3 regions of the Spongiibacter sp. IMCC21906 genome follow, and region 2 is predicted to be linked to each of the others. Evidence: predicted binding sites of a transcription regulator. Region 2 holds the regulator's gene; each other region holds the start of a gene.
The links. Region 2 encodes PhoB, which activates phosphate uptake and scavenging genes when phosphate is short. Its sites were predicted from a motif close to TGTCATAAANNTGTAACA; they were not measured.

Region 1 (6,810 bases), 300 kb from region 2:
CATGGTGAACAGATAAAGCTTCAGAAATCAGCGTTTTCTCCATTTCCTGCATTTTCAACTTTAAGTCCAAAGGCTGTTCGGCCGAGATTATCGATACCGGTGCAGTTGTTGCCACATCAAGGTCTGGCCGGTATTTCTCGGGTAAATCCGCAACCCCCACCAAGGCGTCCGCATGCATAATTAAAAGCCGTTCAAGCAAATTAGCCAGTTCGCGAATATTGCCAGACCAACTTGCCTGGCTCAGCGCCGCTATTGCTGCGGGGGTCAACCGCAACAAGCCCAAGCCTTCCGCCTCTAGCTGCACTACAATTCTATTAATCAACAACGGAATATCTTCCCGGCGCGCATCTAAAGCGGGAACCTCAATGGGGAAAACATTTAACCGGTAGTACAGGTCTTCTCGAAAATCGCCACTGCCAATCATCGCCTCAAGGTCACGATGGGTAGCGGCCACGATTCTAACGTCCGCCTCTTGGCTCACACTCGAACCCACCCGCTCAAAACGGCGTTCTTGTATTACTCGCAGGATCTTCACCTGCATATCCAGCGGCATATCACCAATTTCATCAAGGAACAGCGTACCTCCCGCCGCCAATTCAAAACGACCTGCACGACTAGAAATAGCGCCAGTAAACGCGCCTTTTTCATGGCCAAACAGTTCACTTTCTAACAGCTCGCGAGGAATAGCGCCGCAATTTACCGGCACAAAAGGACCATTACACCTAGGAGAAAGCCGATGAAGATTGCGTGCAACCAATTCTTTGCCCGCCCCCGATGGGCCCGTGATTAATACCGTGACCGATTTGTCCGCAACCCGGTGCAACATACTTCGCAAATGTATTATTGCCAGGCTGCTACCCACCAAACCATCATCAACAGAGTCATCTACCGACTCGGGGCCACGATGCTGCACCCTAGCCAATACGTCAAGTAACGACTGATATGGCAGGGTCTCGGGAATCTGCAAAGGAATAACGCCACTAGCAACAACGGCAGAAGGTGAATCAAGCATCTCGATAATCGGAGTGCTCGACGGAAGCCTCGCCAGCACCGAGTGCTGCGACACCGCGTCACCGGCCTTTATAACTGCATCCACATCTCCAGACGCCGTTGAATGCACAACGGTTTCGCCCAAACTTTCTAACACCGCAGACAAACGAAGGGCAACGGGGTCATCGGCAAGGATTAGAATTTTCACAGCAGCGCGCCTTTATTCACTCCATGCGCTCAAAAATAGTCGCATCGAGTACGGTAAATGACGAAATTTTGACACAAAAGCTACGCCACCACCAAGAATAAAAGATTACGTCATTATTTCGACAGTACGCCTAACGCCAACTTGCCCGATCGCCGTGGTTCCTGCACAATTCGGCCGTCTTTGATTACCCCGGAAAACCGCCATGCTCGACACACCACCTATTTACTACCTAAGCTGGGATGAGTTTCATCGGGATACCCGAAGCCTAGCAAAACAGCTAGCGTCGACCCCATGGAAAGGCATTATCTGCATCGCCAGAGGTGGGCTGGTGCCCGGCGCCATCTTGGCCAGGGAACTCAATCTTCGCTTGGTAGACACCCTCTGCATCGCCAGCTACGACCACGACAAACAAGGCGAAATCAGCATACTGAAAAGTATTGAAAGCGATGGTGAAGGCTATCTATTAGTAGATGATTTGGTGGACTCGGGCAAAACCGCCGAGATTGCCAAGCAAATGCTACCGAAGGCCTGCTTTGTCACCGTGTATGCCAAACCTAAAGCCAAAGCACTGGCTGATATCTATGTCAAAGAATTCTCTCAAGACACCTGGATCCATTTCCCGTGGGATATTCAATACAGCTACAGTGCCCCCCTGGTAGGTGGCTAACCCTTTACTCTGCACAAGTTTTTGATTAACGCGAAGCAAGACTATAGAATCCCCGCCCGAACAATGTTTTCGCCCCGGTGGCACAGCTGGATAGCGCGGCCCCCTCCTAAGGGGCAGGTCAGAGGTTCAAATCCTCTCCGGGGCACCACTTTAGAACACCCAGCCTATGCTGGGTGTTCAAATATTGGGCCGAGCACATTTTTCACGACACCACCTCGAAAGTCGTTACCCACATTAATAGTCAATAACTGACCGTTGCCCCCATAACCAACAATTAATGTAGCTCACTCCCATACTGTGACCCGACTCCCATTATCTATAAGTCTTTTAGAAAAGACTGGATAGTATCGTTAGATACTGACTAAAGTAATAAACTGCTTTTTATTGCCAACAGAACATAATTGGCGCACAAACTGCACAGACAATGAAAATTTCCAGCACGGACCGATGGTAATTTAACAAGTCGAAGGATAATTTAGAAATTACCCAGAGGTTAGTGATGCAAGCTCTTGCCCTACTTTTTAATACTTTTGCCGCCTTGCTACGATGGACTGGAAATCTAAGTATTATCTTAGCCATTGCCTACAGCATATACTTCCAACTCATTAATAGCGTAGCTGTCGCCACTATTACGATAGCAGCACTGTGTAGCTTATTATTTTGTATCCACTTGGCATCCAGTACGCTCCAAAACATCGCTAATGCTACTGCCGCGATTCATATCAGGCATTAACTGAAAACCCTCACTCAGGATCACCCAGAAAACCAATCCGGCAACATAAGGACAGCAAGGCCAATTAGTGTCAGGATGAACGAGACAAGGCGATAAAAATATTGGGGGGGGGGGGGAAGACAGAAGAAGGCAAGAGAACTAACCACCTGTCAATGCAACAAGTAGAAACTTCTTAAAAGCGCATATAGAAATATGCAGGAAAATTAAGCGTCTAGAATAGTATTTAGACTTAGGAGGTCAAATTTTAATTCGTTGAATAATCAACTAGGAATATGGCGGACCGGACGGGACTCGAACCCGCGACCTCCGGCGTGACAGGCCGGCATTCTAACCAACTGAACTACCGGTCCGCATACTTCCTAACACTCGAATTTTGGTGGGTGATGACGGGATCGAACCGCCGACCCTCTGCTTGTAAGGCAGATGCTCTCCCAGCTGAGCTAATCACCCTCTCTCGTTCGAGTGAGGCGCATTCTACAGTAACCACCCGCCTTGTCAAACACTAGGAGACGTTTTTTTTAAATTTTTGTGAATTTCCTATCTTGCTGATTTTGTTCATTATTTAACCACCCGCAAGAATCAATAGGCTCGAGTAAAATGGCACCTTATAATTGCCCAGTACTTCGCGCTGTACACAGCTGTGATGGCTGATTAACATTAGCGCCATCCTCCAGATCACCACCAACGATTACCGTTATATTTAAGAGACTTAACCTTGGAAATTTACAAAGAATTCACCTTTGAAGCAGCTCATCGCCTTCCCAACCTGCCAGAAAATCATAAATGTCGACGGCTACATGGGCATAGTTTTGTCGTGCGGCTTTACGTCAGCGGTGAAATTGACACCCATACCGGATGGTTAATGGACTTTTCCGATATCAAAGTCGCTTTTGCTCCTATCTACGATCAACTCGACCATTACTACCTCAACGACATTCCAGGTCTAGAAAACCCCACCAGCGAAATTATAGCCCAATGGGTCTGGCAACAAACCAAACCTAGATTACCTGCCCTATCCGGGGTCGAAATAAGAGAAACCTGCACCAGCGGGTGTCTCTATCGCGGTCCAAACCTATAAACCTCAGCACCAGTGTTGGGCGCAACGTGCTCAAGAGCGACTTGTCGGTGAATTTCAGTAACAGGTTACACAAGTCAAGTCTTGACGTAACACTTATTCACAGATATAGCCCTAAAAGGTAAAACAGCCACCTTAGGCACGACACATCAACACCATTATCATAATAATTATGTAAGTATATGAATTTATTGAATTTTAATAAAATGACTAAAATTTGAACAATTTGTTACACCCCTGATAAGCTCTCTGTTAGCTGGACAAACTGACAACTTGTCCACCAAGTTACCCACAGATATTGTGGACAACATTTTGTAACTTTAAGCAAATCGTTATACCCCGCATCTTTAGGCTTAGTGAGTGCTGCACACATTTGCAATTGATCACTACTGCACAAATTCAAGTTATTTTTCATCGCGATGCACCAAGCTGATTGTCACTAAAAAGTCACAAATAACTTTATTGTCATATTAGTGTCATGTATCTGTCACACAATGGCGCCCGGTTCTGAAACACCGCTGTGTCAACGTAGCTTTAATAGCACTAAAACGTACGACCTGAATCGAACACCTACAACTGCACCAACGAATGAGGGAGCCATGATTAAAAACCCCGCGATGAAACGAGTTCAACCACGACAGATTCTTGCCGCCGCGATTTTAGCCGCTACAAGCTCCTTGGCTGCCGCCGATCCTGCCCATTTACAACTGTATGTAGATAGCAACAGCAAGCAGGTATTTACCGAGCCCGGTCCCGGCAGAGTCAAACTGGGCACATTTCAGGCGGTTGAATCGCAACCAAGCACCAATGCCGCAAGTTTAAAGATGGGTAAAAAAGGCCTGGAAATAAGTTCTGCTAAAGGCGATTTTAAAATGTCGATAGGGGGGCGCATTCATATGGATGCCAGCACCCATACCAATGACAGCCTCATTGAGAAAAGCTCAGGCGACCCAGTCGAAGCGACTTCAGGTAGCAGCATTCGTCGTGGACGCATTGCGCTAAAAGGCGTGTTGTACAAGGACTATCAATTTATTCTGGAAACCGATTTCGCCGGAGACAGTGTCTCCATGAAGGATGCAATGGTCACCTACACCGGTGTGAAAGCTTACGAGCTGACCGTGGGTAACCAAAAACATGCCGTCAGCATGGAAATCCAAGAAAGCTCCAATGACATTATGTTTATTGAACGCTCACTATTATCCGCTCTCACGACGCCACATTTTGATCGAGCCATGGGCATCAATCTAAAAACCAAAGGTGACGACTGGTCGCTGCAGGGCGGTATTTACGGTGATGCTATTTCGTCTTCAGGTGATGGTGCAGATGAAGGCGGCGGCTGGGGTGTCCGTGGCACTATCGCCCCCATTAACGAAGCGAACAAGCTTATTCATTTAGGTGCTAGCCTTGGCCAGCGGCAAGCAAACGACAATAACAAGCTGAGCAACAGTAAAACGCCCCGGGCACGTTATGAGACCACCGCTATTTCTGACCTGTACCTGACGAACACCGGTAGCATTGATGGCTTTGAGGATATTAGCTTCGTCGGAGTTGAAGCAGCAGCCATGCATGGACCATTTTCAATTCAAAGTGAATACGGCCAAACCAGCATCAATCGTGACGTCGGCCGCAACCTCAGCTTTGACGCATATTACGTGCAAATGGCATGGACACTAACTGGCGAAACACGTCGGTATAAAGGCTCAGACGGCGAATTTAAGGGACTCAAGCCCGGCAAGGTATTTGATCCTGACCAAGGAAAATGGGGCGCCTGGGAGCTAGCCATACGGCTAGACGAATTGAGTTTAAATGATGTGGACGTAGTCGGCGGTGAACAAAAACGCCTGACCCTGAATCTAAACTGGTATTTAAACGACAATCTACGGATTTTGATGGGATATAGCCGTGCCTACGACGTGGAAGACTCACCGCTAATGCAAATAGGTGGCGATGAACCTGATAATGTAGACGTATTTATGATCCGCACGCAATTGGCGTTTTAAGTGCAACAAGCACTCCCCGCCCTTATTGGCTGGGGAGTGTTACGCTACATTAATAGGTTGGAAGCCCCGAACCTAACTCGGCATCATGCTGCTTAGAAAGATGCTCGGTCGCGGCCTTTAATGCATCCAATCTAGTTGTGAATGACGCATCTCCCGGCAAACCACCGTTCATGTTCTTCAATGTGTTAGTCACTGAAGTATTCATACCAACCAGATACAGGTGCTTACCGCTGCTTAGCGCGTCTGCCGCGATATTTTCTACTGCCATCACCGCCGACACATCCAAATAAGGGACGCTGGTAAAATCCAGAACCAGAATCCTGCTGCCCGGTTCACAATGCTCTCTTACCCTATGCCCCAAATCTGCCGCAGCACCAAAGCTTAAGGGGCCAGAAAAGTCGAACAACATCACCGCATCACCAGCGTCATTTAGCAACGCCTTCTCTTCAGGCGAATCTAAATGCTCTGGACGATAGCGCAGGTTTTCAATTTGCAGCTGCGCCACCTGTCTTACAAAGCTCAACGCCGCTAACACGACACCCGCAGCCACAGCTGTAATCAGGTCCACAAATACCGTCAGCCCCAATACCATTACCATCAACAGCAAGTCCCAACGGGGACCTTGGTGAGCGCGCTTCAAGTAATTCCAGTCAACGATATCCAGCCCGACTTTAACCAGAATACCCGCCAGTACAGCAAGGGGGATATTGGCGGCCAACGGTCCCAGACCTAACACAATAGCCAGCAACAAAAGAGCATGCACAGCACCAGAGGCACGAGTTTTACCGCCAGAACGGATATTCACAACCGTACGCATTGTTGCACCGGCACCGGCGATCCCACCAAATAAACCAGAGAAGGTATTACCAATACCCTGGCCAATCAGTTCACGATTACTGTTGTGGCGGGTGCGCGTCATATTATCTGCCACCAATGAGGTCAACAAACTATCTATCGCCCCCAGCAAGGCCAGAATCAATGCCGCTTCTATGACCAAAAACAACTGACTTTGCTCTGGCATAACGGGCAGGTGCAGACTGGGCAAACCACTGGGGATATCACCCAGCACCGGCACATCCAACACGCCATAGGCCAACAGACCACCGACAACTAGGGCTGCCAATGGCGCAGGCACAT
Region 2 (6,810 bases):
GATATGACACTATGAATACGCAATTCGGCACGGTGGCGTATCAAAACATGTTTTACAATCGCCAGACCAAGGCCGGTGCCACCGGTATCAATCGAGCGACTTTCTTCCACTCTATAAAACCGTTCTGTTAACCGGGGAATGTATTGGGGCTCTATGCCAATCCCCGAGTCTTCCACCTCAAAAAAGCCGTTTTGCGCGTCCTGGTACCAACGGAGAGTAATGCGATCGCCATCTTCAGTATAGCGAGCTGCATTCACGGCCAGATTAGAAAACGCACTGCGCAGTTCTGCATAGCTGCCTTTTAAATGCACCGCTTCATCGCACTCAATCGTCACAATGCGATCACCTTTTGCCGCCGCCGCCAGTTCTTCGGCAATCATTTCCATCAATGAACGCAGCTTTATGGTTTCTTGCTCTGCAGCAGCGGGCAAGGTTTCGAGACGAGAAAGCAGCATCAAATCCTGAATCAGATTATGCATACGCTTAGACTGCTGAAGCATTTGCTTAATCGCCCTGTCCCAGCGAGGATTCTCACCGCCATGCTCGGCAAAGGTTTCCAGGTAGCCATTAATGACGGTTAACGGCGTGCGTAACTCATGGGAGACATTGGCAACAAAGTCTTTACGCATTTTTTCAAGACGATGAGTGCGGGTAACATCTCTGGCAAAAAGCAGGCGGTTACCTTGACCAAAATAACTCACACTCACGCTGAGATGGATATGACCGTTTACCGGGGAATACATTTCCAACGGGGCTTTAAAGTCATTCGCCTCAAAGTAGCGTAAGAAGACCGGGGTACGAAGAAGATTTACCAATTGCCGGCCGATATCCTCCTCTTGTCGTAATCCCAGCAAATCCAAAGCAGCGAGATTACACCACTCAATATTACCAGCGGCATCCAGCATCACTACCGCATCAGACATCGAGGCAAAGGACGAACGCAAATAATCGATCATTGCTATCAAACGGCTATTGTCTTGCCGCGACTGCTTGTGCAGATCGTAAATATTATCTAAAACTTGGCCCCACATCCCTATCGCCTCCGGCGGCTCACTATCAACACTGGTTTGCAGCCAATCGCTAAGCTTTTGCAACTGTCGAAGCAGCCAACCACAGGTAATTATTGTTGCAATAAAAAGCGGCCAAATGCCGACATCTAAGAATGCGCTCAGCAGAGCAACAGCTGCCAAAGGCAAGCAGACTTTAAGAAGCTCAGTCTTCCAGCTGTAGTTCTGCATTAACACGTTATGCGCTTATACCCGTTGCAGAAAATCGATAGCCTGTACCCCGCACCGTCTGTATTAGCTGACCAAAATCACGGGTATCGGTGAACAACGCTTTGCGTAGACGACGAATATGGACGTCAACCGTGCGCTCCTCCACATAAACATTGGTACCCCACACCTGGTCCAAAAGTTGACCACGGCTGTAGGCCCGTTCTTGGTGGGTCATAAAAAACTTAAGCAGCTTAAATTCAGTAGGTCCCATGTCGAGGGGCGACTGATTGGCAAATACGCGATGACTGGCCGGATCGAGTTTCAAGCCTTTGATTTCAATGCTCTCTTCATCGTTTTGGCCACCACTGCGGCGTAGCACAGCTTTGATACGAGCCATCAATTCTCGGGACGAAAAAGGCTTGGTGATGTAGTCATCTGCACCCACGTCCAAACCTTGAACGCGATTATCTTCATCGTCTTTAGCCGTGAGCATAATCACCAATAAGTTTTTGGTTAACTCTTCTCGGCGCAGACGTCGTAACAATTCCAAACCACTGGTTACCGGCATCATCCAATCCAGCAGTACCAGATCAGGACGCTGATCAACAATGATCCCGTGGGCATCTTGGGCATTACCGGCTTCTAAGCAGTCATAACCCGCCAATTCCAACCCGACTCGAATCATTTCTCGGATAGCGGCTTCGTCGTCGACGATTAATATTGTTTTCTCACTCATCAGTTAAACCCTTGCTGACGATTTCGATGACTGCATTAAAACGATTAATGATGACATTTTTGTTACGGCGCCTTGTATTTACAGGGCTTCTCAATCAAAAACGACGGTTTTATTTCCATGAACCACAACACGGCTCTCTAAATGGTTTCGCAACGCTCTGGCCAGCACCGCTTTTTCGACATCTTTACCCAATCGCACCATATCATCTTTGCTATGGCGGTGATTCACACGAATGACATCTTGCTCAATGATGGGACCTTCATCGAGGGTTTCTGTCACATAATGGCTGGTCGCGCCAATAAGCTTCACCCCCCGATCAAATGCCTTTTGATAGGGATTGGCACCAATAAATGAAGGAAGAAAACTATGATGGATATTAATCATGTTACCGGGGAAAGCCGCACAAAACTCCGGTGGGATAATCTGCATATATCGGGCGAGCACCACACAATCGGCCTTGGCGTCCAAGGTCAGCTGCATAATCTGCCGATGGGCTTCAGCCTTAGTTTCTGGGCTAATGGGCACGTACTTAAAAGGAATACCATGCCACTCCACCATGCTGCGCAAATTTTCATGATTGCTGATGACACAGGGAATATCGCACTCTAACTCACCGCTATGCCAGCGATGTAAAATATCGGCAATACAATGGGAGGCATGACTGGCCAAAATCACCACTCGGCGCCTCACCTTAGAATCTACCAATTGCCATTGCATATCATAAGAATCAGCAATTTTTTTAAAGCCGTCGCAAAATGCCTCCACGCCAGAGGTTAACGACGCGGCACGAATCTCGTTGCGCATAAAAAACCAATTACTTTCAGCATCCGCATGGTAATTGGCTTCGGTTAGCCAGCCACCCTGGTCCGCCACATACTGGCTAACCCGGGCGACAATACCGACCCGGTCAGGGCAACTGATGACCAGTCTTAAGGTGTGTTCCATAACAAATTTTGATCCTAGGTCTTATTCAACATGCCTCGCAGCGCTTGCGGCAAATCTGCGGGCAACACTAAGGTTTTGGTATTGTTTGAGCTAGCTAACTCAATAAGCGCATCGGCATATTTTTCACCCAGCAAATAGAGCGCGGGAAGCTCTTCACCTTTTACCGCCTGTGACACGACCTCAATGGCCGCACCGCTGGCTTTAGCTAACACAACTTGTGCTTGGGCATCGCGACGGGAGGCCTCGAGCCGACCTTCGGCTTCTAAAATGGCAGCTTGTTTTTCGCCCTCGGCCTTGGTGACTGCCGCCCGACGCTGGCGCTCAGCGGCGGCTTGTTCTTCCATAGCTCGCTGCATGGTATCAGAGGGGCTGATGTCCTGAATTTCCACTGTTTTAAGGGTAATCCCCCAGTCGGAAATATCGTCCGAAATCGCCGCTTTAAGTTTAGCTTTTATCTGATCTCGGGAGGATAAGGCGGAATCCAACGACATTTCACCCACAATCGAACGCAAGGTGGTCTGCACCAAATTCTGAATAGCAATAATATAATCTTCAACCCCGTATACCGCCTTCTCTGGGGACACAATATTGATATACGCCACCGCATTAGCAATGATGACGGCATTGTCTTCGGTAATAACTTCCTGAGAGGGAATATCCAACACAATGTCTTTGGTAGTTATTTTGTAAGCGACCTTATCGATATAAGGAATAATAAAATTCAGGCCCGGTGTTAATGTGCTGTGATACTTACCCAAACGCTGCACAATGTGTTTACTGCCTTGAGGAACGGTGCAAACCCCCATTGCCACGGTGACAATAATCATCACCACCAAGGCACCCGTTATTGCCAGACCTTCCATATCTTAAGTCTCTAAATGAATGAACTTACTCAGCGTGTTTAACAATCAGCTTATTACCCGACAAGTCCTCTACTAGTAGCTTATCACCTACCTCAATGGGGTCATTGCAAATAAAGGCCCATTCTTCGCTGCCCAACATCGGCACAGAAAACCGCATAATGCCATGACCAAACTTGCTACCTTTATTAATCACCATACCCTGTTGACCCACCACCTGCTCTCGGGCCATACCAGCGAGGCTTTTATTCTTCATTTTGGGATGCACATATTTAAACCAAATAAACAGATCCAACGCTGATAACAGCCCCCAGAGTAGCAACTGCCAAACAAAATCCAACGGCACCACCGCGATAACCAAACCAACAGCAACCGCACTGGCGCCAAACCACAACATCACAAAACTGGGCACAAAGATTTCGCTAGAGACCAAAAGCAGCCCTAGTACCATCCAGTGCCAATACGCGATATGCGCGTTTAACCAAGCCATCTAACACTCCCGCAGTACATCTGCCGCAAAAGAATAGCTTATGCCGCCACGGAGTGCACCCACGGCAAATACGCAGAACCAATAAATACCCACGAGGACTCTGCAGTAGGACGGGGGATGCTGTACAATACGCAATTGCCATTTCGCACTCTCCATCAGGTCGCCATGTCTACCAACCCGTCTGCTAATTCGTCCCCCACCCCGCTTTATAGCTATCGTCGCTATTGGGCAGAATGCTTCGGTGAGGCAAAATTTCTTCCCACCAGTAGAGAAGAAATGGACGCATTGGGCTGGGATAGCTGCGATGTTATTGTTGTGACTGGCGACGCCTATGTTGACCACCCCAGCTTTGGCATGGCGGTGATTGGTCGCGTACTGGAGGCCCAGGGCTTTCGAGTTGGCATTATCGCCCAACCGGACTGGCAGTCCGCTGACCCGTTTAAAATCCTCGGTAAACCGAATCTGTTTTTTGGCGTTGCCGCTGGCAACATGGATTCGATGATCAATCGCTACACCGCAGATCGCCGACTCAGGCACGACGATGCTTACTCACCGGACAACCAAGGTGGCCAACGGCCAGACCGGGCTGTAATTGTTTACTCCCAACGCTGCCGCGAAGCCTATAAAGATGTACCCATTGTGATTGGCTCCATTGAAGCCAGTCTCAGACGCATTGCTCACTACGATTACTGGAGCGACAAAGTCCGCCGTTCTATTTTATTAGACGCCCGCGCGGACATTCTTTTATACGGCAATGCCGAACGAGCTATTGTCGATGTTGCTCACCGCCTGTCACGGGGCGAGCAAGTTGCTGATATTCAAGATTTACGGGGCACGGCTTTTGTTCGCAAAGCCCCACCAGCAGGCTGGACAGTGATCAACTCCAGCACCGTGGATACGCCTGGACCGGTAGAACCGATAACCAGTCCCTATGTCGATACCACCGCTACGCCAGAATGTGACAAATCCCAGCAAGAGGCCGCCGCAGAAACAGACGTCCAAACAGTTCGCATTCTTGACCCGCGAAATGCTCGCAAACATAACAGCCCACCAGAAACCACCGTCATTCGCCTGCCCGACTACGAGACAGTTAAATCTGACCCGGTGAGCTACGCCCATGCGGCCCGGGTGCTGCATTTGGAAACCAACCCCGGCAATGCCCGAGCACTTATCCAACGTCACGGCGATCAAGAGGTCTGGCTAAATCCACCACCGATCCCGCTTACCACTGACGAATTGGACTGGGTGTTTGAACTGCCCTACCAGCGTAAGCCCCATCCTCGTTATGGCCAGGCCAAAATCCCCGCCTACGATATGATTCGCTTCTCGGTGAACATCATGCGCGGCTGTTTTGGCGGCTGTAGCTTTTGCTCAATTACCGAGCATGAAGGCCGTATTATCCAAAGCCGCTCAGAAGAGTCCATCGTTAAAGAAGTAGAAAAAATCCGCGATCAAACCCCGGCGTTTACTGGTGTGATCTCAGACCTGGGTGGCCCCACCGCCAATATGTGGCGACTGACCTGCAAGAGCAAAGAGATTGAGGAAAACTGTCGACGCTTATCCTGTGTATATCCCGGCATCTGTAAGAACCTCGACACCGACCAAAGCCCCTTAATCGGTTTATACCGAAAAGTCAGAGAGCTGGACGGCGTTAAAAAAGTTTTGATAGCCTCAGGACTGCGATACGACTTAGCGGTAGAAACCCCTGAATATGTCAAAGAGCTGGTGACTCACCATGTGGGAGGCTATTTAAAAATTGCCCCCGAGCACTCAGAAAATAGCCCGCTATCTAAAATGATGAAACCCGGCATGGGCAGCTATGACCGCTTTAAAGCCATGTTCGAAAAATTCTCCAAGCAGGCTGGCAAAGAGCAATACCTGATCCCCTATTTTATCGCTGCCCATCCCGGCACTCGCGATGAAGACATGATGAACCTGGCCTTATGGCTAAAGCAAAATGGCTTTAGAGCCGATCAAGTACAGGCTTTTTATCCCTCGCCAATGGCCAACGCCACTGCGATGTATTACTCGGGGAAAAACCCACTCCGTAAAGTCACCCGCAATAGCGAAGACGTCTTTAGCGCCAAAGGGCTAAAACAACGGCGTCTACATAAAGCCTACCTGCGCTACCACGACCCTGAAGGCTGGCCATCACTACGGGAATCCCTATTAAAAATGGGTCGTAGAGACCTTATCGGCTATGGCAAAAAGCATTTAGTGCCACCAAAACAACCGGTCAACTGGACACCCAAAAAGGGCGCACCCAAAAACAAACCCGGCAATGGTCGTCGTCTGTTAACCCAGCACACAGGTCTACCACCTCGCAAAACGCAATAAAAAGTTCATATTTTAGCGAGGAAAAGGCTTTATATGCCGCTGGCGAGTGTGTATATAATTAAGCCGCTGGCAAATAGATGCAGCTTGGTTTTATGTAAAAGCACCACGAAGTCGTTTTAAGTACCTCGTTCTGTTTCATAAGTACCCTGCCTATCTCTGCTCATGCAATTCAAGGTATAAACCATAACGAGGTTATCAACATGGCTAAAAGCACTGGCAAAGTTA
Region 3 (6,810 bases), 840 kb from region 2:
CTTGGAACTTGTGGGGTTATGGCGCCATGGGGCTGATATGAATGTGGCCAATAATGAGGGCAGTGTCTCTCACTATATTCAAAGTACTGTTTTTGGCAAAAGCTATTGGTTGCGTAACCTGTTACTGGTCGGCAATTTAGCATTGGCGTTATTGCTGTTGATCTTTGCTGATGTCAACGCGGCATCGCTGGTTTTATATGTTGCGCTGGCGCTTTCTGCGGGACTTGCAGCATTGATTGGTCGAGCCTTGTTTTACGTGCTGGTGGTACCAACAACAATGCCCGGTGCTTTCTTTTGGAAGAACAAAGATTTTGAAGAGCACGCCCAAGAGATTGGTTTAGCGAATATGCCTCAAGTTGGTGTGGTTGCTCACAGTCATTAATGTATTTGTGATCTACCTTAAAAGAGTAGGTTGCGGATATATTTAATGCGGCGAAAGACTTCAATAGAGCGTGAGGTGATGTTTGTCACCTCATCACACCTTGGGCCCTCTGGACATGGCTAAAAGCTTGCTCAGCTGCGCGTGACTGCGGCCACTCTCGCTCCGCATTTGATTAAAGGCATCTTGAATTTTAATAAGATCCCGTTTTGCGGTGGGGGTGTCGGTATCAATAATGGCTTCGCTGCGCAGGGCAATACAGACATCTCGACTTAAAATAAAACTGTCTTTGCCCATAAAGCGGAGAAAGTAGGCGCCAGAATTGCCGCCCAGCCGACAGCCGTGTTTTTTAAGGTAAGCCCACAGACCAATGACATCTTCCTCGGGCCAGTCAGCGAGGAAGTTACCAAAACTGCCATGTGTTCTTGTCACATCGAGGACAAACAAGGCATTTTCTTGCACAGCTTTAACCTTGCTTAAGTTGCGGATAATTCGGGTGTCGCTGGCCATCTCCTCTATTTGTTCTGGTGAGCGGGAGGCGACCCAAATAGGTAGAAAACGATTGAAGACTTCTTCAAAGCCTGCCCATTTGTTCTCGACCACTCGCCAGACAAATCCCGCTCGAAAAATGCAGGCAGCCATTTCTGCCAGATAGCGGTCATCGTTGCGACTTGTCAGTAATGTGTTGCTCGTCTTCTCGGGGAGTTGCGATTCAATATATTCGATGTTGCCATGAGCTTTGATTGCGCGCTTTAGATAGTTTTTGTAGAGGCTTGGCATGTTTTCCCCGTTATGGCGGTTATACAAATGATGCGAGGGAGCGCTTGTTATGAGGAATGGTAACAGCCCGTTTGGCTCTTGTGGCAGCAAAATAAAAAAGGCCCGCCGAAGCGAGCCTTAAACGTTACTCTACAACCGTGGAGTATCAGTCAATTATTTCGATGTCATAAAAGGTGGTGGTGCCGCTGACTTCGTTACCCACTATTAACATGGGGCGAGTTGTCGGGCTGTCATCTTGGCTGACAAACTTGATGGACTCGGGGCCTAAATCGCCCACTAGTTCAAGATCGTCTTCTACATCGGCAAGGCTGAAATCCCGGGGATTGATGTACTGCACAAAGCGGGGAGCTTCTGGATTGCTGATGTTGTAGACCATGATGCCGCCAACCCGCTCGAGACCAATGAACGCGTAGGTTTTACCGTTGATGGTGCCAATCTCAATGGCTTCGGGTTCGGGGCCTTTGTCATCAGAGCGATCATCGCCCTCGTTGTCGTCATTGCTGGCGTTAAAGCCGAACAAGCCTAAACGGTTGGCGGTAATAACTTCAAAGTCGCTGCCAGAATCGAACACGGGCTGCATGGTTTCAGCGTCCCAGATCGTGAAGGATCTAGCGCCATATGCATAAAGTGCTTCGTAGCTACAATCGGCCTCCGGTAGCCCTGTGGTGGCCAGTGAGGCGCAAGCACCGTCGGTGCCCAGGTTGGCGATAACCTTGAGGCGGCCTAGCTGCTCGTCATCTTCAAAATTGGCTGGGAGTCGGCTCAGCAGGTCGCCGTCAAAGGTGGCGCCGTCGTCTTGAATGTCCTTAATACGAACTTCGTCAAGGTAATGAAAGCAGTCACCGTCGTCAAAATCGAAGCCGCCTTGAGCACTACAATCTGCCTCATCATTGGCGTCTGTCAGGTATTCGCGACCATCACCTTCGTTGGCTGTAATCAGATAGGTTTTGCCGTTAAAGCTGTAAATGTCGGCGCTGTCAGGCATGTAAACACCAAACACGGGCCAGTTGCGGATATTGACGACACCATCATCATTGCTGGCATCCAGTTCATTGCCGGGGATGGCGTGGTCTTTGTAGCCTAAGCCGACAATACGGCTAACACTGTTGTCGCTAAGGTCGATTTCGGCCACGGCATTGTTTTCTTGCAAAATGACATAAGCGGTCTGGCTGTCTGAAGAAACAACAATATATTCTGGTTCCAAATCGGCAGCCTGGGATGCTGACTTGGAGGAAATACGTACCGGGCCAGTAAGTGGCGCTGAACCGAGACTGACCTGAGTAACATTGCTGGCGCTAAGGCTGGCGAAACCACCTGAGACGTCTACCACGGTAACTGAACCTTCAGGGTCAACCGAGTAGTCGCCGTTAGGTTCGCCTTCATTGGCGGATAAAACTTTTGTGCCGTCAGGGCTAAAGGTCACCATGTCGGGTAGCGCGCCAGCTTCAACCGCGCTCACGAAGCTACCGTCGGTTTGATAGAAAGCAATGTAGCCGTTATTTTGTTTGGGGCTGGCTTCGATGGCGACAGCCATAAAGCCATTGTTAACCGAGACGCTGTTGGCTGCACCGAGGGCTGAAACGTCAAGTCCTTCTACTGCATTTGCTACATCTGCAGCAACATCCAGTGAACTGATTAAAGTGGGGGAGGCTGGTGTCATCGCATCAAGAATATCGACTTGGCCTGATTCAGCATTGATGACAAAGCTGCGCTTAGTACTTGGGTCAAAATCAACAATTTCGGCCGCGGATTCATCAAACTGGCCGGTTTCATAACGGCCGAGCAGCGATAAAAAGATATTCGAATCAGTGGCATTGGCACCGTCGACACCTGGCGTACCGTCTGCGCCTGGGGCGCCTGCCTGGCCCGGTGCGCCGTCTACTCCGGGGGCACCTGCTGGTCCCCGGTCACCATCGTCGCCACCGCAGGCGCTTAATAAAATAGTCGTTGCCAATATAGCAGCGAACTTAGTGGAGTGGTGGTGCATAGCAATCTCCCTCAATCTTGTAGGTAGGTACGCCTGGACATGACAAATACGCCACGTTAGGCAAAAGCAAGAGGGTGTTGCCTGAGCGTTACACTGGTAAGACTAAAATATGAATATTTGGTGACGCAATGTCGAGATCGTGACCGCATTGACGATGTGTTTGTCATATTAATCCCACGATTCTGACATTTTTTTGTAGGCGCTCTGTCGCACTTTCTCTCTAAGATTTCAGGCTACAAAAATAGTATTGCCTGGATTTAGGAGTGATTATGACATTTAAAAAAACAGCTTTAGCGTGGGGTATTGCTCTGGCTTGCCCATTTTTTCTGGCCGCCTGTGATGGTGATGATGGCCGCGATGGTGCCGATGGTATGGACGGCGCTGAAGGTGCACCCGGTACTAATGGGGCAGATGGAAGCAATGGTACAAACGGAAATAATGGCGACGAGGGCCTGAATGGTTTGCTGAAGCAAACGGTTTTATATTCTGGGAACGAGCACTGTTATAGCGGTGGTTTGCAAATTGACTCAGGCCCCGATACCGATGGCAATGGCGAACTCTCGGAGTCGGAAGTGACGGCAAGTAACTATCTGTGTACGCCGACGGTAGTGAACAGTGACAAGAATTTTAATCGTATTGCCGCTTATCCCGTCTGTAAGCAGATCGATGCAAGCTGTAATGACGATACTACCACCGCAGCAGAAATTGTTGCTGCCAGCGCTGATGGGATGACACTCATTTATACCGACAGCCCTGCTAAGCAGATTGGCTTTGTTGATATTGCTGATCCGAGTAAACCGACGGGGTTGGGCACTTTGGCGTTGACCGGTGAGCCCACCTCGGTGGCCGTGAAAGGGGCGTATGCTTTGGTGGGAGTTAATACCTCTGCCAGCTTTATTGAGGTATCTGGCGAGCTGGCGGTGGTGGATATTGCCAGTCGCGGTTTGGTGACCTCTATCGATTTAGGCGGTCAGCCAGATTCTGTTGCAGTGAGCCCAGACGGGCACTATGCCGTTGCGGTAATTGAAAATGAGCGTGATGAAGACTTAGGAGAGGGTGTTCCTCCCCAGTTGCCTGCAGGAAAACTGGTCATTGTTGACTTAAGTGGTGCGCCAGATACCTGGACCACGAGTAACGTGTCTTTAACGGGATTGGCTGATCTTTACCCCTCTGACCCCGAACCGGAATTTGTCGATATTAATAGCGACAATATTGCCCTTGTTTCTTTGCAAGAAAACAACCACATCGTGCTGGTCGACTTAAGTGATGGCAGTGTGATCAATCATTTCAGCGCCGGCAGTGTCGATCTGGTCAATATTGATACTGACAACGAGTCGATTATCAGCTTTACGGATTCCCAAGAAGGGGTACTACGCGAGCCCGATGGCGTTAGCTGGTTATCAACTGAGTATTTTGTTACCGCCAATGAAGGTGATCTGGATGGAGGTAGCCGCGGGTTTAGCGTATTTAATACTGACGGAGAGCTTGTATTTGAGGCAGGCAATACCTTGGATTTATTAACCGCTAAATTTGGTCATTACCCCGATGACCGTTCAGACAATAAAGGTAATGAACCCGAAAATGCTGAGTTTGGCGTATTTGGTAGCGAGCGGTATTTGTTTGTGAATTCTGAGCGCTCCAGCGTGGTGTTTGTTTATGATGTAGCGGATTTTCGTAACCCTGTTTTTAAACAGTTGCTACCCGCGGCAATGGGCCCCGAGGGCGCCTTGGCCATTCCATCACGTAATTTGTTAGTGGTTGCCAGTGAAGAAGACAGTCGTGACGATGTGTTTCGTTCGGCATTAAACATTTACCAATATGGTAGTGCCACTGCCAAGTATCCCACGATTCAATCTAATGACCGCATAGATGGTACACCTATCCCCTGGGCTGCCCTGTCAGGGTTGTCGGCCGACCCTGAAAACAGCAATCTGATCTATGCGGTAGACGACAGCTACTATCTTAAGAATCGTATTTTTACCCTTGATATCAGTCAGCAGCCCGCCATCTTAATCAAGGAAACCCCATTGCTGGACAGCAATAACGTGCTGGCGTCTCTACCTGCAGGGACGTTGGCCGCTGACGTGGTGAATGACGATAAAACCGTGAATGTTGATCCGGAAGGTATTGCCAAGTCCGTTGATGGTGGGTTTTGGATTGCCTCCGAAGGTTCTGGGCACGCTATTGATGGTCCTGTCGACAGTATGAATGTGTTGTTAAAAACTGATTCCAGTGGCGCAATCACTGCCGTGGTAGGCTTGCCAGCAGCGGTTAATGCCTTGCAGCGCAATAATGGTTTTGAAGGGGTTGCTGAATATGAAGGCAATCTTTACGTGGCCTTTCAGCGTGCTTGGCAGGGCGAGACGAACGTTCGGATTGGTATCTATAATATCGTCGGTGATAGTTGGCGCTTCCTGTTTTATCCCTTGGATGCGGTTGAATCTCAAAATGGCGGTTGGGTGGGTTTGTCGGAAATCAGCGCTATTGGTAACAATGAGTTTATGGTTATCGAGCGCGACAACCAAGGTGGGCCCGATGCCGCCATCAAACGGCTTTACCGCTTTGGTGTGTCGGGGTTGGTAGATGGCGATACCGTAAGCAAAACCTTGATTCGCGATGTATTGCCAGACATGCAAGGATTGGGTGGCTTGGTTACCGAGAAGATCGAAGGTACCGCGGTGCTGAAAAATGGTGAGGTGCTGTTAGTGAATGATAATGACGGTGTCGATGACAGTAATGGCGAAACGAACTTGATGAATTTAGGCGACATTTTGTAATACTTCTTGTTTTACTTTTTAAGGCCCGCGTTGCGGGCCTTTTTTTATAAAATTAATAAAAATCAAACATTTAAAACTTTAATATTATTTTGTGATCCATTTTAAAACCTCCGCGTAAGCTCCTTATAAACAAAATTATAACTGCTTGGCCAAGGTGATGGCTGGCTTTTACTAGGAGAGGGACGTGGCGGCAGTGGTGTTTGGATACCGCGCTGTGAAAGGGGGCTATTATTGCCTCCCTAATCATCTGTTTCTGTTATTTCTCCTCCGTTCCTATTCAATTTTTGATTCCTTCTTTCCCACGCTGTCGATTCAGACCTTCCTCTGGTGGGTCATGTTGTCGCGTGCCCAGTGTCGTGAGGTGATGGGCGTTTTTGTGCATTACCTATTCTTGTTGAGTATGACTAAAAGGCCTTGGAGGCTAGCATGAGAAAACGAGTAGGAAGACTAAGTACCTTGAGTAGCGCGATGCTTGCGGCAGGTTTGCTAATACCCGTATTGGGTAGTGTGCAGTCGGCCGCTGCGTTTGAATGTACTGATGCCAGTGGCACGTTGGTCACCGCGCCAGATGCGAGTGGTGATGCGTCTAATGTCGCTTGTGGCGATGGTGCGGTAGCGGCAGATACTGATCTACTTGCCCCTGATGGCGCAGTAGCGATTGGCGGTGATGGTGCTGAAGATGCGGATGCTCTCGGTGCTCAAGCCAGCGGTATTGATGCGCTAGCGATTGGTACAGACGCTAATGCCACAGGTAATTCGAGCTCTGCCGTTGGTGGCGAAGCTATTGCCAGCGGTCCGGGTACGACTGCTGTTGGTTGGCGGTCAGGTGCGAACTCCGAGCGAGCAACCGCGCTGGGTCATTTAGCTCAAGCGAATGACGTACGTTC

Region 1: a site for PhoB is predicted at 4,148-4,165, ahead of IMCC21906_RS12425 (OprO/OprP family phosphate-selective porin). Genes of this name have one in related genera too.
Region 3: a site for PhoB is predicted at 3,308-3,325, ahead of IMCC21906_RS07100 (esterase-like activity of phytase family protein). Genes of this name have one in related genera too.

What each region holds. Positions count from the first base shown of each region.
Region 1 covers NZ_CP011477.1:2,688,591-2,695,400, forward strand. The annotation lists gene IMCC21906_RS12390 (sigma-54 dependent transcriptional regulator) at 1-1,198, opposite strand, end outside; gene gpt (xanthine phosphoribosyltransferase) at 1,401-1,865, shown strand; tRNA gene IMCC21906_RS12400 (tRNA-Arg) at 1,937-2,013, shown strand; tRNA gene IMCC21906_RS12410 (tRNA-Asp) at 2,872-2,948, opposite strand; tRNA gene IMCC21906_RS12415 (tRNA-Val) at 2,973-3,048, opposite strand; gene queD (6-carboxytetrahydropterin synthase QueD) at 3,314-3,676, shown strand; gene IMCC21906_RS12425 (OprO/OprP family phosphate-selective porin) at 4,273-5,673, shown strand; gene IMCC21906_RS12430 (SulP family inorganic anion transporter) at 5,723-6,810, opposite strand, start outside.
Region 2 covers NZ_CP011477.1:2,388,270-2,395,079, forward strand. The annotation lists gene phoR (phosphate regulon sensor histidine kinase PhoR) at 1-1,238, opposite strand, end outside; gene phoB (phosphate regulon transcriptional regulator PhoB) at 1,246-1,953, opposite strand; gene purU (formyltetrahydrofolate deformylase) at 2,044-2,898, opposite strand; gene IMCC21906_RS11060 (SPFH domain-containing protein) at 2,913-3,761, opposite strand; gene IMCC21906_RS11065 (NfeD family protein) at 3,787-4,248, opposite strand; gene IMCC21906_RS11070 (YgiQ family radical SAM protein) at 4,414-6,585, shown strand; gene IMCC21906_RS11075 (cold-shock protein) at 6,786-6,810, shown strand, end outside.
Region 3 covers NZ_CP011477.1:1,553,047-1,559,856, forward strand. The annotation lists gene IMCC21906_RS07085 (DmsC/YnfH family molybdoenzyme membrane anchor subunit) at 1-382, shown strand, start outside; gene IMCC21906_RS07090 (DNA-3-methyladenine glycosylase I) at 476-1,159, opposite strand; gene IMCC21906_RS07095 (choice-of-anchor I family protein) at 1,305-3,146, opposite strand; gene IMCC21906_RS07100 (esterase-like activity of phytase family protein) at 3,416-5,923, shown strand; gene IMCC21906_RS16290 (YadA-like family protein) at 6,350-6,810, shown strand, end outside.